2 regions of the Bacillus paramobilis genome follow, and region 1 is predicted to be linked to the other one. Evidence: predicted binding sites of a transcription regulator. Region 1 holds the regulator's gene; the other holds the start of a gene.

The links. Region 1 encodes LexA, which represses DNA repair genes until DNA is damaged. Its sites were predicted from a motif close to CGAACATATGTTCG; they were not measured.
Region 2: addB (helicase-exonuclease AddAB subunit AddB) is a predicted target of LexA. The motif match lies at 6,652-6,665, and genes of this name have one in related genera.

The regions. Positions count from the first base shown of each region.
Region 1 covers NZ_CP151108.1:1,753,461-1,761,181, forward strand. The annotation lists gene AABL52_RS09125 (hypothetical protein) at 1-495, shown strand, start outside; gene AABL52_RS09130 (lasso peptide biosynthesis PqqD family chaperone) at 499-789, shown strand; gene AABL52_RS09135 (lasso peptide biosynthesis B2 protein) at 836-1,288, shown strand; gene AABL52_RS09140 (nucleotidyltransferase domain-containing protein) at 1,311-2,498, shown strand; gene AABL52_RS09145 (ABC transporter ATP-binding protein) at 2,511-4,313, shown strand; gene AABL52_RS09150 (PadR family transcriptional regulator) at 4,542-4,865, shown strand; gene AABL52_RS09155 (DUF1700 domain-containing protein) at 4,858-5,400, shown strand; gene AABL52_RS09160 (DUF4097 family beta strand repeat-containing protein) at 5,401-6,207, shown strand; gene lexA (transcriptional repressor LexA) at 6,295-6,915, opposite strand; gene AABL52_RS09170 (YneB family resolvase-like protein) at 7,057-7,713, shown strand.
Region 2 covers NZ_CP151108.1:4,131,615-4,139,335, reverse strand. The annotation lists gene aceB (malate synthase A) at 1-933, shown strand, start outside; gene aceA (isocitrate lyase) at 956-2,233, shown strand; gene AABL52_RS21185 (phosphotransferase) at 2,325-3,116, opposite strand; gene cspA (RNA chaperone/antiterminator CspA) at 3,487-3,690, shown strand; gene AABL52_RS21175 (hypothetical protein) at 3,922-4,107, opposite strand; gene AABL52_RS21170 (competence protein ComK) at 4,391-4,972, shown strand; gene AABL52_RS21165 (TVP38/TMEM64 family protein) at 5,361-5,954, shown strand; gene lepB (signal peptidase I) at 6,011-6,574, shown strand; gene addB (helicase-exonuclease AddAB subunit AddB) at 6,691-7,721, shown strand, end outside.

The sequences.
Region 1 (7,721 bases):
GCATTTATACAAGAAGGCTATCAATTTTTAAGTGATGATGTCATAGCGATAGCATTTTCAAGTGATACAAATTCTCCAGTAGTCATCCCATCTTATCCACAACAAAAATTATGGCAAGATAGTTTGGATAATTTAGGAATGGGTACAAACAACTATCGATCGATATATGGTAGGGAAACCAAATACAATGTTCCAGTTCTTTCCAAATATATTGCTGAATCAGTCCCGCTAGAAGGGATAGTAGAATTAGTGAAAACAGAGGATGGCAAGGTGGGAATTCGACATATAGAAAAACTTGAGCGGTTTTATACCCTATATCGTCATACATTTCGCAATTTCCTTATCCAAGGTTTAGGATTAATGGAATGGCATTTTACGATCTCTGCTGCTATTTTAACTAAGGTTGATTTATTTGAATTATGTAGACCAGAGAGAGGATATAGTGCTCCACAATTAGTTTCTCTAATATTAACAACTATAAATAAAGGAGAATAATTTATGATTAAAAATCAGGCAATATTATTAAATCAATGTGTTGCACAAGTTAAAGGGAATGTAGTAAGTGATATGGATGGGGAAAAAGTCATGTTAAGTATAAAAAATGGTAAATATTATAATTTAGGGAAAATGGGAGGAGTAATATGGGAACGTATTGAAAAACCAATACCAGTTACTGAGTTAGTTACTACTTTAATATCAGAGTATGAAGTAGAACAATTACAATGTGAGGGACAAGTTCTTTCCTTTTTAGAAATGTTATTAGAAGAAGGGCTGGTTGAAGTTAAGTAAGTAATTTGATCTAGTATTCTATTTTTTAAAAAAAGTAGGGAGATAAATGAATATAGTAAAAAAGTTAACTGTTTTTTTATCACTAGATATGAAGACAAGATTTTTATTTATGGAGGCATATATATATTTAGGATGGGCTCGTATTCTCAAATTTATGTCATTCTCTAAGTCTGCCCCTACATTAGGTATTTATATGGATGAAACATCTTTAAATTATGTTGAATCTAATATTAGGATACTTAAAAATATAGCTGAAGTTATTCAAATTACGAGTCGCCATACTCTTTGGGACAGTCAATGTCTTGTGAAAGCGATAGCTGGGATGAAAATGCTAGAGAGACGCCAAATTGAGAGTACACTTTATTTAGGAACTGCAAAGGATGAAGATGGGAAAATGGTTGCTCATGCGTGGCTACGAAGTGGTCCTTTTTACATCACTGGATCGGAAGGGATGGAGAAATTCACTGTAGTTGGAACGTTTGCAAAGAAAATAGATTGAAAAACAACTAAAGGAGAATAAAATGAGTAATGATTTTCATCTTAATGTAGAATGTCTGTCTAAAGAGTTAAAATTATTATTGGAAATTTTGAAGTTGCGTAATGATGATAGCGTACTTGGAAATCAAAGTGAGTGGCTTGTAGATATTGATTGGAATAAGTTTCTTGAATTGGCAATACATCATCGGGTGCATCCATATATTTATCCAAAGGTGAACGGAGTAACTAAAGGATTAATTCCATCTCATGTTATGAATATATTGCGTCAAAACTTTAAAGAGAATATGTTTCGAATGCTCTTTTTAAGTGCTGAAATGGAGCAAGTAAGTAGATGGTTTATTGAAAATGAGATTAATACTCTTTTTTTAAAAGGACCAGCACTTGCGCATGATCTTTATGGTGATGTCTCCTTGAGAACATCTTGTGATTTGGATATTCTTATCCCGATTAACCAGTTGGAGAAAGCCGAAAGAATTCTTTTAGAACAAGGGTATATAAAAGATGAATATATTCAAACGGTATTAAATGATTGGAAATGGAGGCATCATCATACAACATTTTTTCACCCTGAAAAGCAAATTAAACTGGAAATTCATTGGCGGCTAAATCCAGGTCCTGGGAAGGAAATGAAATTTGTGGAATTATGGAAGAGGAAAAGAAAAAGTACATTAGTAAGTAATCCTGTATATGTATTAGGGAAAGAGGATTTATTTGTATTTCTTTGTTCTCATGGAGCACGTCATGGATGGTCAAGGTTACGTTGGTTAGTAGATGTAAATAAAATGATAGAACAAGAGCAGAATTGGTTAGAAATTAATCAGCTATTAAATAAATATCAATCTGGACATATAGTTGGGCAGGCGTTGATTCTGTCAAATAAATTGTTAAATTCAACAATTATTGAAGAAATGAAAATATGGACAAACAAAAAGTATGTTAGGAGATTAGCGCAGGATGCACTGTTTTATTTAAAACAAATGATAAACCTACACACGCCACCAATCCCAGAAGAAGTATCAAAGTATCACAGTCGTCATTTATATTCATTAATGTCAAAACGTCAAAGATTTTTATTTATATTGAGTCATTTGTATCCTTATCCGATAGATGCAAAGACTTTACCGTTACCTAAATACCTTCATTTTTTGTATTTTCCTTTACGACCTTTTCTATGCACCTGGAGAAGGGTGAGGAAGCATGAGCTAACATAGGAGGAAATAAAAGTGAAACATCTCTTGTATTTTGTGAATAAATTATATGCTTTTTCTGGGAAAATACTTTATGTAAATTTATTTGGTATGGCATTAGTTAGTTTGTTGGAAGGGATAGGTCTTCTTTTATTACTTCCCATGATTAATATTAGTGGAGTTATCGAAATAAATATGGGTTCAATACCGGGTATGGCGATATTTGAAGTTTTACAAGAAACCCCTGAAACGTTGAGGTTGTTACTTATCTTAAGCATATATATTATATTAGTGGTGGTCCAATCGCTTTTACAACAAAATCTTGCTCTTCGAAATATGAAAATTATAATGCGCTTTACAAACTATTTAAGGTTACAAATTTACCATGCCCTATTACGAGTTAATTGGAGTTTCTTTGTGAGAAAGAGAAAGTCAGATTTGATTAGTTCACTGACTGAGGAACTAGGACGAGTTATGGTTGGAACCAATTTATTTCTTCAACTTTTAACATCATTTATTTTTACTGTAATACAAATTGGAATTGCTCTATGGTTTTCAATAAAAATAACAATTTTTGTACTATGTACAGGCTTAATACTTGCATATTTTTCTAAACATTATATAAAAAAATCAAGGGTATTAGGAAACCAAACATCTGAAATAGCAAGAGATTATCTTAGTGGTATAACAGATCACTTTAACGGTATTAAAGATATAAAGAGTAACATGTTAGAAGAGTCTAGGTATACATGGCTCAGTACTTGGTGTGAAAAAATGGAAAAGGAACAACTAGCATATATTAAGTTGAAAAATCAATCGCAATTTTTTTATAAGTTTGCATCTGCTATTCTAATTGCGTTACTTATTTTTACATCTATAAAATTATTCCAGGCTCAGCCAGGACAATTAATAGTCATTGTTCTTATTTTTTCTAGACTATGGCCTAGGTTTACTGGGATTCAATCTAATTTGGAGCAATTAGCTGCAAATATTCCTGCTTTTAAGTCTTTATTACAATTGGAGAGAGAATGCAACGAAGCAATTGAATTGGGAGATGTAAGGCAATCATCTAAAAGTATACAACCGTTAACTATGCAAGAAGGAATCAAATGTAATAATGTTTTTTTTCGTTACAATCAAAACGAACCTATATATGCTCTTCAAAATATTAATTTGCAAATTCCATCGAATTGTATGACAGCAATTGTTGGGCGATCGGGTGCTGGAAAAAGTACATTAATTGATATTTTGATGGGACTGATTCAACCGGAAAAAGGACAAGTATTAATAGATGATTCGACTATTGCAAGTGATAATTTATTAGCTTTAAGGAAATCTATTAGCTATGTTCAGCAGGACCCCTTCCTATTTAATGCAAGCATAAGAGAAAATTTATTGATGATTGAACCAAATGCAAGTGAAGATCAGATTTGGGCGGCATTAAATTTTGCTGCCGCTGCTGAATTTGTACAAGCGCTTCCAAATGGACTTGATACTTTTATTGGAGATAGAGGAGTTAAGCTTTCGGGTGGGGAAAGACAACGATTAGTTTTGGCACGAGCAATTTTGAGAAAACCTTCCATTTTAGTTTTAGATGAGGCAACAAGTGCGTTAGATGCAGAAAACGAAGCGTTAATCCAAGGTGCATTAGAAGAGTTAAAGGGTCAAATGACTATTATCGTAATTGCCCATCGTTTATCAACAATACGTAATGCTGATCAAGTAATTGTATTAGATAAAGGAGAGGTTGTTCAACAAGGGGAGTTTAGCCAACTAGCTCGAGAAAGAAAAGGTGTGTTTCGTAATTTATTAGGTAAACAAGTAGAAGTTGGTTCTTAGAAGGGAAAGAGTGAATGAATTTTTGTATTCATACAGTTCGCATCGAATAAAAGCCTGAGTGATGGCCAGTTAAAACAGGACATTATTCAGGCTTTTATTTGTACGTTTTCTACATTTAGGGAGTAAATATAAATGAGTACCTTGCAATGAATAATACTAAGTGGTATATTATGGATATAACGGGTACCGTGTATTGAACAGTACTGAAATGAGAAAGGGGGATTGACCTTGAACGTTCAGTTTAAAAAAGGTGTGTTAGAACTGTGTGTTTTGGCACTTGTGAAACGTAAAGATTGTTACGGTTATGAACTTGTACAGCAAATCTCAAATAAATTTTTAATATCGGAAGGGTCAGTGTATCCTTTATTACGTCGTTTAACGAAAGAAGGGTATTTTCAAACGTATTTGAAGGAATCTACGGAGGGGCCGCCTCGTAAATATTATCAACTAACTGAGCAAGGGGAAACGCAACTGAATTTGTTAGTAACAGAGTGGCGTGATTTTGCAAAAGGCGTACAAGAAATTATTGAAGGGGTGGAATGGGATGAGTAAAGAACAGTTTCTTAAAGAATTATCAAGTCATCTTAGAAAGTTACCGGAAGAAGAGAGGAAAGATATTTTATTTGATTATGAAGAGCATTTTCAGTTTGGGAAAGAAGAGGGGAAAACTGAATCGGAAATAATAAAAGGCCTTGGCTCTCCGAAAGTAATTGCGAAAGACTTACTTGCTTTGTATCGCTTTGATGAAATGAAAAAGGACCCATCTACTTCGAATATAACAAGGGCTGTCATGGCAGCGATTGGACTTAGTTTGTTTAATTTCATTATTGTGTTAGGCCCGTTAGTGGCAATTATCGCTTTTATATTTTCTTTTTGGGTCGGTGGGATTGCTAGTGTAGTGACACCATTTTTCGTTATTGGAAAAGTATTTATGGGTACTTTTATATGGTTGGATGTATTCGTTAGTATAACGTTTGTTGGAGTAGGTTTGTTGTTATGTATTATCGCTTATTATAGTACGAAGTGGTTTAAAAAGTTATGCGTACGTTATGTAATATGGAACTTCAAAATGATAAAAGGGGAGTAGATGATGAAAAAAATATTGTTAGTAGCAATCGCTTGTATCATTATTGGAGTAATAGGGATTTCACAAACGTATGAAAAAGCAGTACAAACTGCAGAAAAAGGAAACAAAGAAGACGTTATTAAAAACGAAACATTAAAAAATATAGAAGTTAAGTTAGACGCTGGGGATATTGTTGTCCAAAAATCTCCCGACTCTTCTTTTTATGTAAAGCACACAGGAGATGCACGTAAACAAGAGGTTCGTATTGCAGAAGATGGTGACACATTAAAAATTATTGGGGAAAGAGAAAAAGGTGCTTCATTTGATTTTTCTTTTTACGATTTTAGGTTTCAAACGTCTACAATAACTCTCCTTGTACCTGAACGTTCTTACCAAGAGATAAAAGTAAATTCATCCGCTGGACAAATAGAAATAAGTGATGTGAAAAGTGATCATGTAAGTGTTGGAACAATGGCTGGGGAAGTAGATTTGAAACATGTCACAGCTAAGAGTGTGGAGGGATCTACAAAAGCTGGTGAGGTGAACTTTAAAAAAGTAATAGGGAAAGTAACAGCGAAGTCGGCTAGTGGGGAAGTGCACATTATGGATCATGATCCTAAATATGATGTAGAGGCAAGTTCAACTGCTGGTGATGTAGATATAACTTTATTGGAAAAACCACAAGATGCAGTTATAACGGGGCAAAGTGCTGCTGGTGAAGTGATGATTTTTAATGAAGAAAATAAAAATATAACGATTGGTAATGGTAGTAAAAAGATTAGCGGTAAAACAGCTGCTGGCGATGTGACGATTGAAACTCGTTCATAAGAAATAGAATATATGAAAATCTATCAAAATACAAAAAAGAAGATAATTACCGTATATAAATAAGGTAATTATCTTCTTTTATTATGCTTAATGTAAATCACGATATACGCCAATTACTTTTCCGATAACTGACACTTGTTTTAAAATGATAGGTTCTAATGAAGAGTTTTCCGGTTGTAGACGGAAATGGTCTTTTTCTTTATAGAAACGTTTAACAGTTGCTTCGTTATCTTCTGTTAAAGCGACTACAATTTCACCGTTGTATGCAGACTGTTGTTGGCGAACAACAACTAAATCTCCATCGAAAATACCAGCTTCAATCATACTATCTCCAGAAATACGTAACATAAACACTTGGTCTGCTCCAGCAACAATGCTAGCTGGAAGTGGGAAGTGATCTTCTACACTTTCAACTGCTGTAATCGGTAATCCAGCAGTAACTTTTCCGATAATTGGAACTTGAATAACAGATTGTGTTTCTGCATCCATTCGATCGTCACCTAAAATTTCAATTGCTCGTGGTTTTGTTGGATCGCGTCGAATATATCCTTTTTCTTCTAGTCGTGATAAATGTCCGTGCACTGTAGAACTAGAAGCGAGGCCGACTGCTTGACCAATTTCACGTACGGAAGGTGGATATCCTTTTTCTTGTACTTTTAGCTTAATAAAGTCGAGAATGTCTTGCTGGCGTTTCGTTAACTTTTCCATGTTTTCTAACACCTCGTTTTCTTTCGTTTTTCTTATTAATAAGTATAACATGCGAAAAAACATTCTACAAACATAAGTTCGAACAAAAGGCGAATTTATGTTACACTGGAGGGAAATAATAGTGAGAAAGAGGGGTTCATAATGAATGCAATTATTTATGCACGTGTGAGTACAACGAAAGAAGCGCAAGAAACGTCATTATTACGTCAAAAAGATGAATTATTGCATTTAGCTGAGCGCTATCAAATGAATGTTGCTAAGGTAATTGAAGAACAGGCTAGTGGGTATACGATTGAACGTGACGGTATATTAGAAGTGCTAGATACCATTCGAGACGAACAAATTGATGTGCTACTCATACAAGATGAAACGCGCCTTGGTAGGGGGAATGCAAAGATTGCATTAATGCATTGTTTACATAAAGAGGGAATAAAAGTATACACGCACACGCATAATGGAGAATTACAATTATCGGATTCTGATTCGATGGTATTAGATATTATTGGTATTGTTGAAGAGTATCAAAGAAAGATTCATAACTTGAAAATTAAACGTGGTATGCAACGTGCAGTAGAAAAAGGTTATCGTCCAGAAAATAATTTGAAGAATCGTCATTTAAGCGTAGGACGAGAGAAGAAAGAAGTGCCAATTGAGGAAATTGTACGTTTACGCCGGAATGAATTAACTTTTGAAGAAATTGCAGCAACACTTCGTGGTTTTGGTCATGAAGTTTCAAAGGCAACTGTACATCGAAGATATGTAGAATATACAAAGCAATTGCTTGATAAAGAGGACTAACTATTGTA
Region 2 (7,721 bases), 2.4 Mb from region 1:
AGGTTATGGAATGATGTTTTCGTATTTGCTCAAAAATATATTGGTATTCCAAACGGAACGATCAAAGCAACGGTGTTACTGGAAACGATTCACGCTTCGTTTGAAATGGATGAAATTTTGTATGAGCTTAAAGATCATTCTGCTGGATTAAATTGCGGAAGATGGGATTATATTTTCAGCTTTTTAAAGAGTTTCCGTAATCATAATAAATTTTTACTTCCAGATAGAGCGCAAGTCACGATGACAGCGCCGTTTATGCGCGCGTATTCTTTGAAAGTCATTCAAACGTGTCACCGCCGTAATGCACCAGCTATTGGAGGAATGGCAGCACAAATTCCGATTAAAAACAATCCAGAAGCGAATGAAGCAGCTTTTGAAAAAGTGCGTGCAGATAAGGAGCGCGAAGCTTTAGACGGCCATGACGGGACTTGGGTTGCCCACCCGGGACTCGTACCAGTCGCGATGGAAGTATTTAATCACATTATGAAAACCCCGAATCAAATTTTTAGAAAACGTGAAGAAATACATGTTACAGAAAAGGATTTATTAGAAGTACCAGTGGGAACGATTACAGAAGAAGGACTTCGCCTGAATATTAGCGTAGGCATTCAATATATCGCATCTTGGTTAAGCGGACGGGGAGCGGCACCAATTTATAATTTAATGGAAGATGCGGCAACAGCGGAAATTTCTAGGGCACAAGTATGGCAATGGATTCGTCATGAAGGTGGAAAGCTACATGACGGTCGTAATATTACGCTTGAACTGATGGAAGAGTTAAAAGAAGAAGAGCTAGCAAAAATAGAAAGAGAGATTGGTAAAGAAGCCTTTAAGAAAGGGAGATTCCAAGAGGCGACAACGTTGTTTACAAATCTCGTTCGGAATGATGAATTCGTACCATTTTTAACATTACCGGGTTATGAAATTTTATAAAAACGAAAAGGGGATGGAACAAATGAAAAACGAAAGAATTGAGAAATTACAAGAGAGTTGGGAATTAGATACGCGCTGGAAAGGGATCACACGTCCATATTCGGCACAAGATGTAATTCGTCTGCGCGGATCAATTGATATTGAACATACATTAGCGCGCCGCGGTGCTGAAAAGCTTTGGTCATCGCTTCATACGGAAGATTACATTAATGCACTTGGAGCATTAACAGGGAACCAAGCGATGCAGCAAGTAAAAGCTGGGCTAAAAGCAATTTATTTAAGTGGATGGCAAGTAGCAGCTGATGCGAACCTTTCTGGACATATGTATCCAGACCAAAGTTTATATCCAGCGAACAGCGTACCTGCTGTAGTAAAACGAATTAATCAAACACTGCAACGTGCGGATCAAATTCAGCATATGGAAGGAAGCGGTGATACAGATTATTTCGTACCGATTGTAGCAGATGCAGAAGCTGGATTTGGCGGACAATTAAACGTATTTGAACTGATGAAAGGTATGATTGAAGCAGGTGCATCAGGTGTGCACTTTGAAGATCAATTATCTTCAGAGAAAAAATGCGGTCATTTAGGCGGAAAAGTATTACTACCGACGCAAACAGCGGTACGTAATTTAATCTCGGCACGCCTTGCGGCAGATGTAATGGGAGTGCCGACAATTATCGTTGCAAGAACAGATGCGGATGCAGCAGATTTAATTACGAGCGATATTGATCCGGTTGATAAAGCATTTATTACAGGAGAAAGAACTCCAGAAGGATTTTACCGTACGAAAGCAGGTCTTGATCAAGCGATCGCACGTGGTTTAGCATACGCTCCTTATGCAGATCTCGTTTGGTGCGAAACGTCTGAACCAAATTTAGAAGATGCAAAAAGATTTGCAGAAGCAATTCATAAAGAGCATCCAGGGAAATTGCTTGCATACAACTGTTCACCTTCATTCAACTGGAAACAAAAACTAGATGAGAAAACAATTGCGAGCTTCCAAAAAGAAATCGCATCTTACGGTTATAAGTTCCAGTTCGTAACACTAGCTGGCTTCCACTCATTAAACTACGGCATGTTTGAACTAGCACGTGGCTATAAAGAGAGAGGCATGGCAGCGTACTCTGAACTACAACAAGCAGAATTCGCAGCAGAAAAACACGGCTACTCTGCAACTCGTCATCAACGCGAAGTAGGAACAGGTTACTTTGATGAAGTAGCACAAGTTATTACAGGCGGTACGTCATCAACGACAGCGCTAAAAGGATCTACAGAAGAAGCACAATTTACAAAATAAAAGGAAGGGGCCCCTTTTTGAAGGGTGCCCCTTGTTATTTTCGGAACGATTTTTCACATATATCGACTTATCGACAAACAAGAAGATATTATCAAATCCACTCAGCTCTATGATCGCGAATAAACTCCATATCTTTTTCATAATGCTCTAAATGTCCCTCATCAATCATTCTTTGGAAATTCACATCGCCTTCTTGTGCTTTTCTTTTCATATATGTACATAAAGCTTCTAATCGTAGTAAAACCATTCCTAAGTAATCTTCGTCCATACTTTTACCGTAGGACTGGACAAATAATTTCACTCTTTCTTTCATACGACCAGCATGTTGTGATGAGTCATAGTGAACTGCCTCACCCGATTCTGTATAATATGTTCTACTTAAAGGCACACAAGTATAAAGCGTATAAGCGATATCCCAAATTCTTGGACCAGGAGCAGCAACATCGAAATCAATAATGCCTACTGGTTTTTCTTGATTAAAAATAATGTTATATATAGCAAAATCATTGTGGCATACAACCTCAATGTCATTAGGAGTACAATCCATCGGTTGCCATTCATCTGATAAGGGGAAATCACTTACCGCATCATGATAAAGGCGGAGCATCTTTGCTATTTCTTTTAAAACATCATTAGACCGCATATATTCTTTTAACGGATAATTCCCAGTTTCTCCTTCAATAAAGGATAAAATCTCTCTATTTTTTTCATCTACACCTAAAAACTTTGGAGCATGATGAAACCCTTTGTTTTCTAAGTGTTGTAATAATGTATGAATTTTTGCATTACCTGACTTTAATTCTCGCCGAACAGTATTTTCAGAACGATACACATTTGATACATTTCCCCCTGTAAGCTTTTCTTCGTTGGCGTAGTTTGACATATAATCCCCTCCAATATAACGATTGTATGATTATATTGTAACACTTCAGAATAAGGGATGTAATCGCATTCAAATGGTGTGTGTTCATTTTAAAGTGAAATCCGCACATACTACAATCAATTATTTACGAATGTACAATCAATTTAATTTGTCAGTTATTTTCAAAAAAGATTGTACATTTTATTTTAAGTATGCTATGATGAAGTCAGTTGAATAGTTAAATTAAGCAATCCATATATTATCAAGTGCCGAAAACGAACGAGAAAAAGTATGTGAGAACTAGTTTATGTTTCGTGTTTGATAATGTGTGGATTCTTTTTTTATACAGGAAGACTAAAATAAATTGTGTTTTCTTTAGGAGGAAATAATTATGGCAGTAACAGGACAAGTAAAATGGTTTAACAACGAAAAAGGCTTCGGTTTCATCGAAGTTCCAGGCGAAAACGATGTATTCGTACATTTCTCTGCAATCGAAACTGAAGGTTTCAAATCTCTAGAAGAAGGTCAAAAAGTTAGCTTCGAAATCGAAGATGGTAACCGTGGACCTCAAGCTAAAAACGTAATCAAACTATAATTTTATAGTTTATTATGGAAAAAAGGGATGGCTGCTGCCATCCCTTTTTTTGTTGTAATATACGATGGAAAAGTATACAAATGAAGTAATACTCGATGTTCGTAGTGGGAATAAAGTAGACCTACACAATACGATTGAAGAAATCTCATTCGCTCGTTTTAGATGAAGAAAAAATAGTCGTTTTTTTTGAAGATGAAGAAGAGTAAAAGGCTTTCCAAAATGGAAGGCCTTTTACTCTTCTTTTTCAACCTTTTTCTTCGCGCGTTTCTTACATTCAGGGCATTTCGATTTACGAAAAGGCTTTGCAAAAAATAGTAGAATGAAAAATAAGCCGAATATAATGCTAGCTGAGTTTTTCACGATCACAATGCTACTGTTTTTCATTTGAATCGTTGGTTGCATTTCTTTTTCTTCCATAGTGGACCTCCATTTATTGGATTTTCCTTTTAATTATAGCAAAGTTAATTGTCGTGATGATGAAAAATGAAGAAGCAGTTGTAAATATTTATAGGTAGTATATATGCATTTGTATAGGTTTTAAATTATGGAATCACTATATCATTATTTTATAATTTGAAAGATGTTTGATAAATGATAAAGTATTGTAAAAAAGCGGAATCTGTAAACCAATTCCTTTTCGTAGATGCTAAAATTATATATGCAGCTGCTAATATAAATGGAAAAAAGGAGACAGTAGAATATGGAAAGTAAAGTAGAACGTTATGTTGAAAACTATGTGGTAAATAAAAATACAATGGCCTTACTTCCTGTTATTCTAAGTGAAAAGAAAATTGTTACACGAGTTGTTGAGAGGGAAGATTCCTTTTTCGTATTTCAAAAGCCTCTAGATATTATAGAAAGAAGTTGCCGCAAGCATGGTTCTAGTTTCTTAGGCAGAAAAGAAGGAACGAAAGAGTTAACTCATATTACACATAAAGCACCGATTGCGATTAGTCCGACAGATCAACTTTATTTTTTTCCCACTTATTCATACTCTAGAAAAGAGTGTGCTTGGTTGTCTCATTTTTATATTGAAAGTAATAAAGAGTCAAAGGACGGAAATGTTATTGTTAGATTTATAAATGGCTTTGCTGTGAAATTAGAAATATCAAAAAGTAGTTTTGAAAATCAACAAAATCGTACAGCGAAATTGCGTACTGAATATGAAGATCGTAGGAAAAAACAAGGGAGCCCTTGTTTTAAAGAGATTGATAAAACTGAACAATCTAGATTAAAACCAGCATACGAGAAAGTATATTTTGTGAAAGAAGGCGAAGTGTAAGAGGATGGGGGAACCCCCCATCCTTTTATTTGTCAGTTTTTGTCGGTAAGTCGATATATTCGAGAAATCGCCGATAAAAAGCGAGTTGTGGTTGATATATTCGAGAAATCGCTGATAAAAAGCGAGTTATGGTCGATATATTCAGAAAATCGCCGATATAATTTCAGTTACCGAGGAATTTGCTACCAAAACAAAAGGACCACTTCTAAAATCGCGACAAGTCCTGTCGAATATTGATAGATTATCATAGCATAATAATGAAGGAATTCTAATGAAAGATATGGAAACTTAATAATTACATCTCCATATGTCGTATCTACCATTTCCTCTTTCATATAAGCGATGATACAGTAGAGGTAGTACTTAGAGTAAAGGGGTAAAGTGTAGAATGGATTTTCAGACAATCAAAGAGTATTTTTCACCAGAAAATATGGATCATATTGTTGAAAGTTATAAAGCGTTCGGACCACTTCTTGGTATTGGTTTACCGATGATAGAAGCGTTGATTCCGGCATTGCCACTCATCGTATTTGTATTGGCGAATGCTGTTGCATTTGGATTTTGGCTCGGTTTTCTTTATTCGTGGCTTGGATCAGTAATGGGTGCTTTACTTGTCTTTTTCATTATCCGCCATTTTGGCCGAAGTCGTTTCTTTTCTTTTGTAAATAAGCATGAGAGAGTACGAAAGGCAATGGGGTGGATTGAAAGGAAAGGGTTCGCGCCGATTTTCGTTATATTTTGTTTTCCGTTTACACCGTCTGCGCTTATAAATGTTGTTGCTGGTTTATCTCGCATTAGTGTAAAACAGTTTGGTCTTGCGCTCGCGTTCGGAAAACTTGTGATGATTTTTATTTTAACGTATATCGGTCATGATTTAATGTCATTTATTCATAATCCGGTGAAATCAGTCATTGTAGCAATTGGTATTTTTATTTTATGGTATGTCGGCAAGAAAATCGAAGTAAAGTTAGAACTACATTAAGAATAGTCTTCTTTGTAAAGGAAAGCTTCATTATTAAAGGGTAAGGGGAGAAGCGGATGAAGAAAACTTTGAAAAAAGAAGGCATAGAGTGGATACGAACAATTTTAATTGGTGTATTATTAGCTGTATTTTTTCGAACGTTTTTCTTTTCAACGTACGTTGTAGAGGGGAAGTCAATGATGCCGACATTGCAAGATGGCAATATGCTCGTTGTAAATAAGGTGAGTTATCAAGTAGGGGACTTGAACAGGTTTGATGTTGTTGTGTTTCATGCGAATAAAAAAGAGGACTATGTAAAACGAATTATCGGTTTACCTGGGGATCAAATTGAATATAAGCATGATAAACTGTATATAAACGGACAATTCGTGGATGAACCTTATTTAGAGACGTATAAGAAAGAGACAAATGGACGACAACTAACAGGTGATTTTAAACTAGAAGAGTTAACGAAAGAAAAGTCGGTACCACCTGGATATATTTTTGTAGTAGGCGATAACCGACTCGGAAGCTGGGATAGTAGACACTTTGGATTTGTAAAAGCTGATACAGTTGTCGGTAAAGTTGATTTACGATATTGGCCAATTCAAGAGGTGCAAACGAATTTTTCAAAAGGTTGATATAATAGGTAGAAGTATAGTAAAAGACAAACTACTCCGTTTGTCTTTTTTCGTGTCCTATAATACAATTATAGTAGCAAACTAACGTTCGTTATGTAAGTGAAAGGTGGGGTTACATGTCACTTCGATTTGTGATTGGTAGAGCGGGAAGTGGAAAAAGTACACTTTGTTTACACGAAGTGCAAGAAGAGTTAAAGCAGCGCCCAAGAGGGGAAACAATATTATATCTTGTGCCAGAACAGATGACATTCCAAACACAGCAGGCGTTAATTGGTAGTGAGGATGTTAGAGGTTCTATTCGGGCACAAGTTTTTAGTTTTTCACGGTTAGCGTGGAAGGTGCTGCAAGAAGTTGGCGGAGCGAGTCGTCTTCACATTGATGAAGCAGGCGTACATATGCTACTTCGTAAAATTGTAGAGTCTCGTAAAGATGGATTATCAGTGTTCCAAAAAGCAGCGGAGCAAAACGGTTTCTTTGAACATCTTGGTAGTATGATTGCGGAGTTTAAACGTTACAACGTGACGCCATCTAACGTATATGAAATGTGGCAACAATTAGATGCGCATAGTAGCAGTGCCGAACAAAAGCTATTAGCGAATAAAGTGTATGATCTACAACTATTATATGATGATTTCGAACGTGCTTTAATCGGAAAATATTTAGATTCAGAAGACTACCTGCAATTGCTAGTCGAAAAGCTTCCGCAATCTGAATATGTAAATGGGGCTGAAATTTATATAGATGGATTTCATTCGTTCTCACCGCAAGAGCTAGAAATTGTAAGACAGCTTATGATTTGCGGAGCGAGAGTTACGATCACGTTAACGATAGATGAAAAAACGTTAGCGCAGCCAGTAAATGAACTAGATTTATTTTATGAAACGACGTTAACGTATGAAAAAATAAAACAAGTAGCACGTGAAGAGAAGATAGAAATTGAAAAAACAATTCCGCTTATGGAACAACCACGTTTTCATTCGCAAGCATTAGCGCATTTAGAAACTCATTATGAAGCACGACCAAATGAAAAGTTTCACGGGGAAGCAAGTGTAACGATTCATACAGCAGCGAATTTACGAGCTGAAGTAGAAGGTGTTGCTCGTGAAATTCGTAGACTTGTGGCGGACGAAGACTATCGTTACCGAGA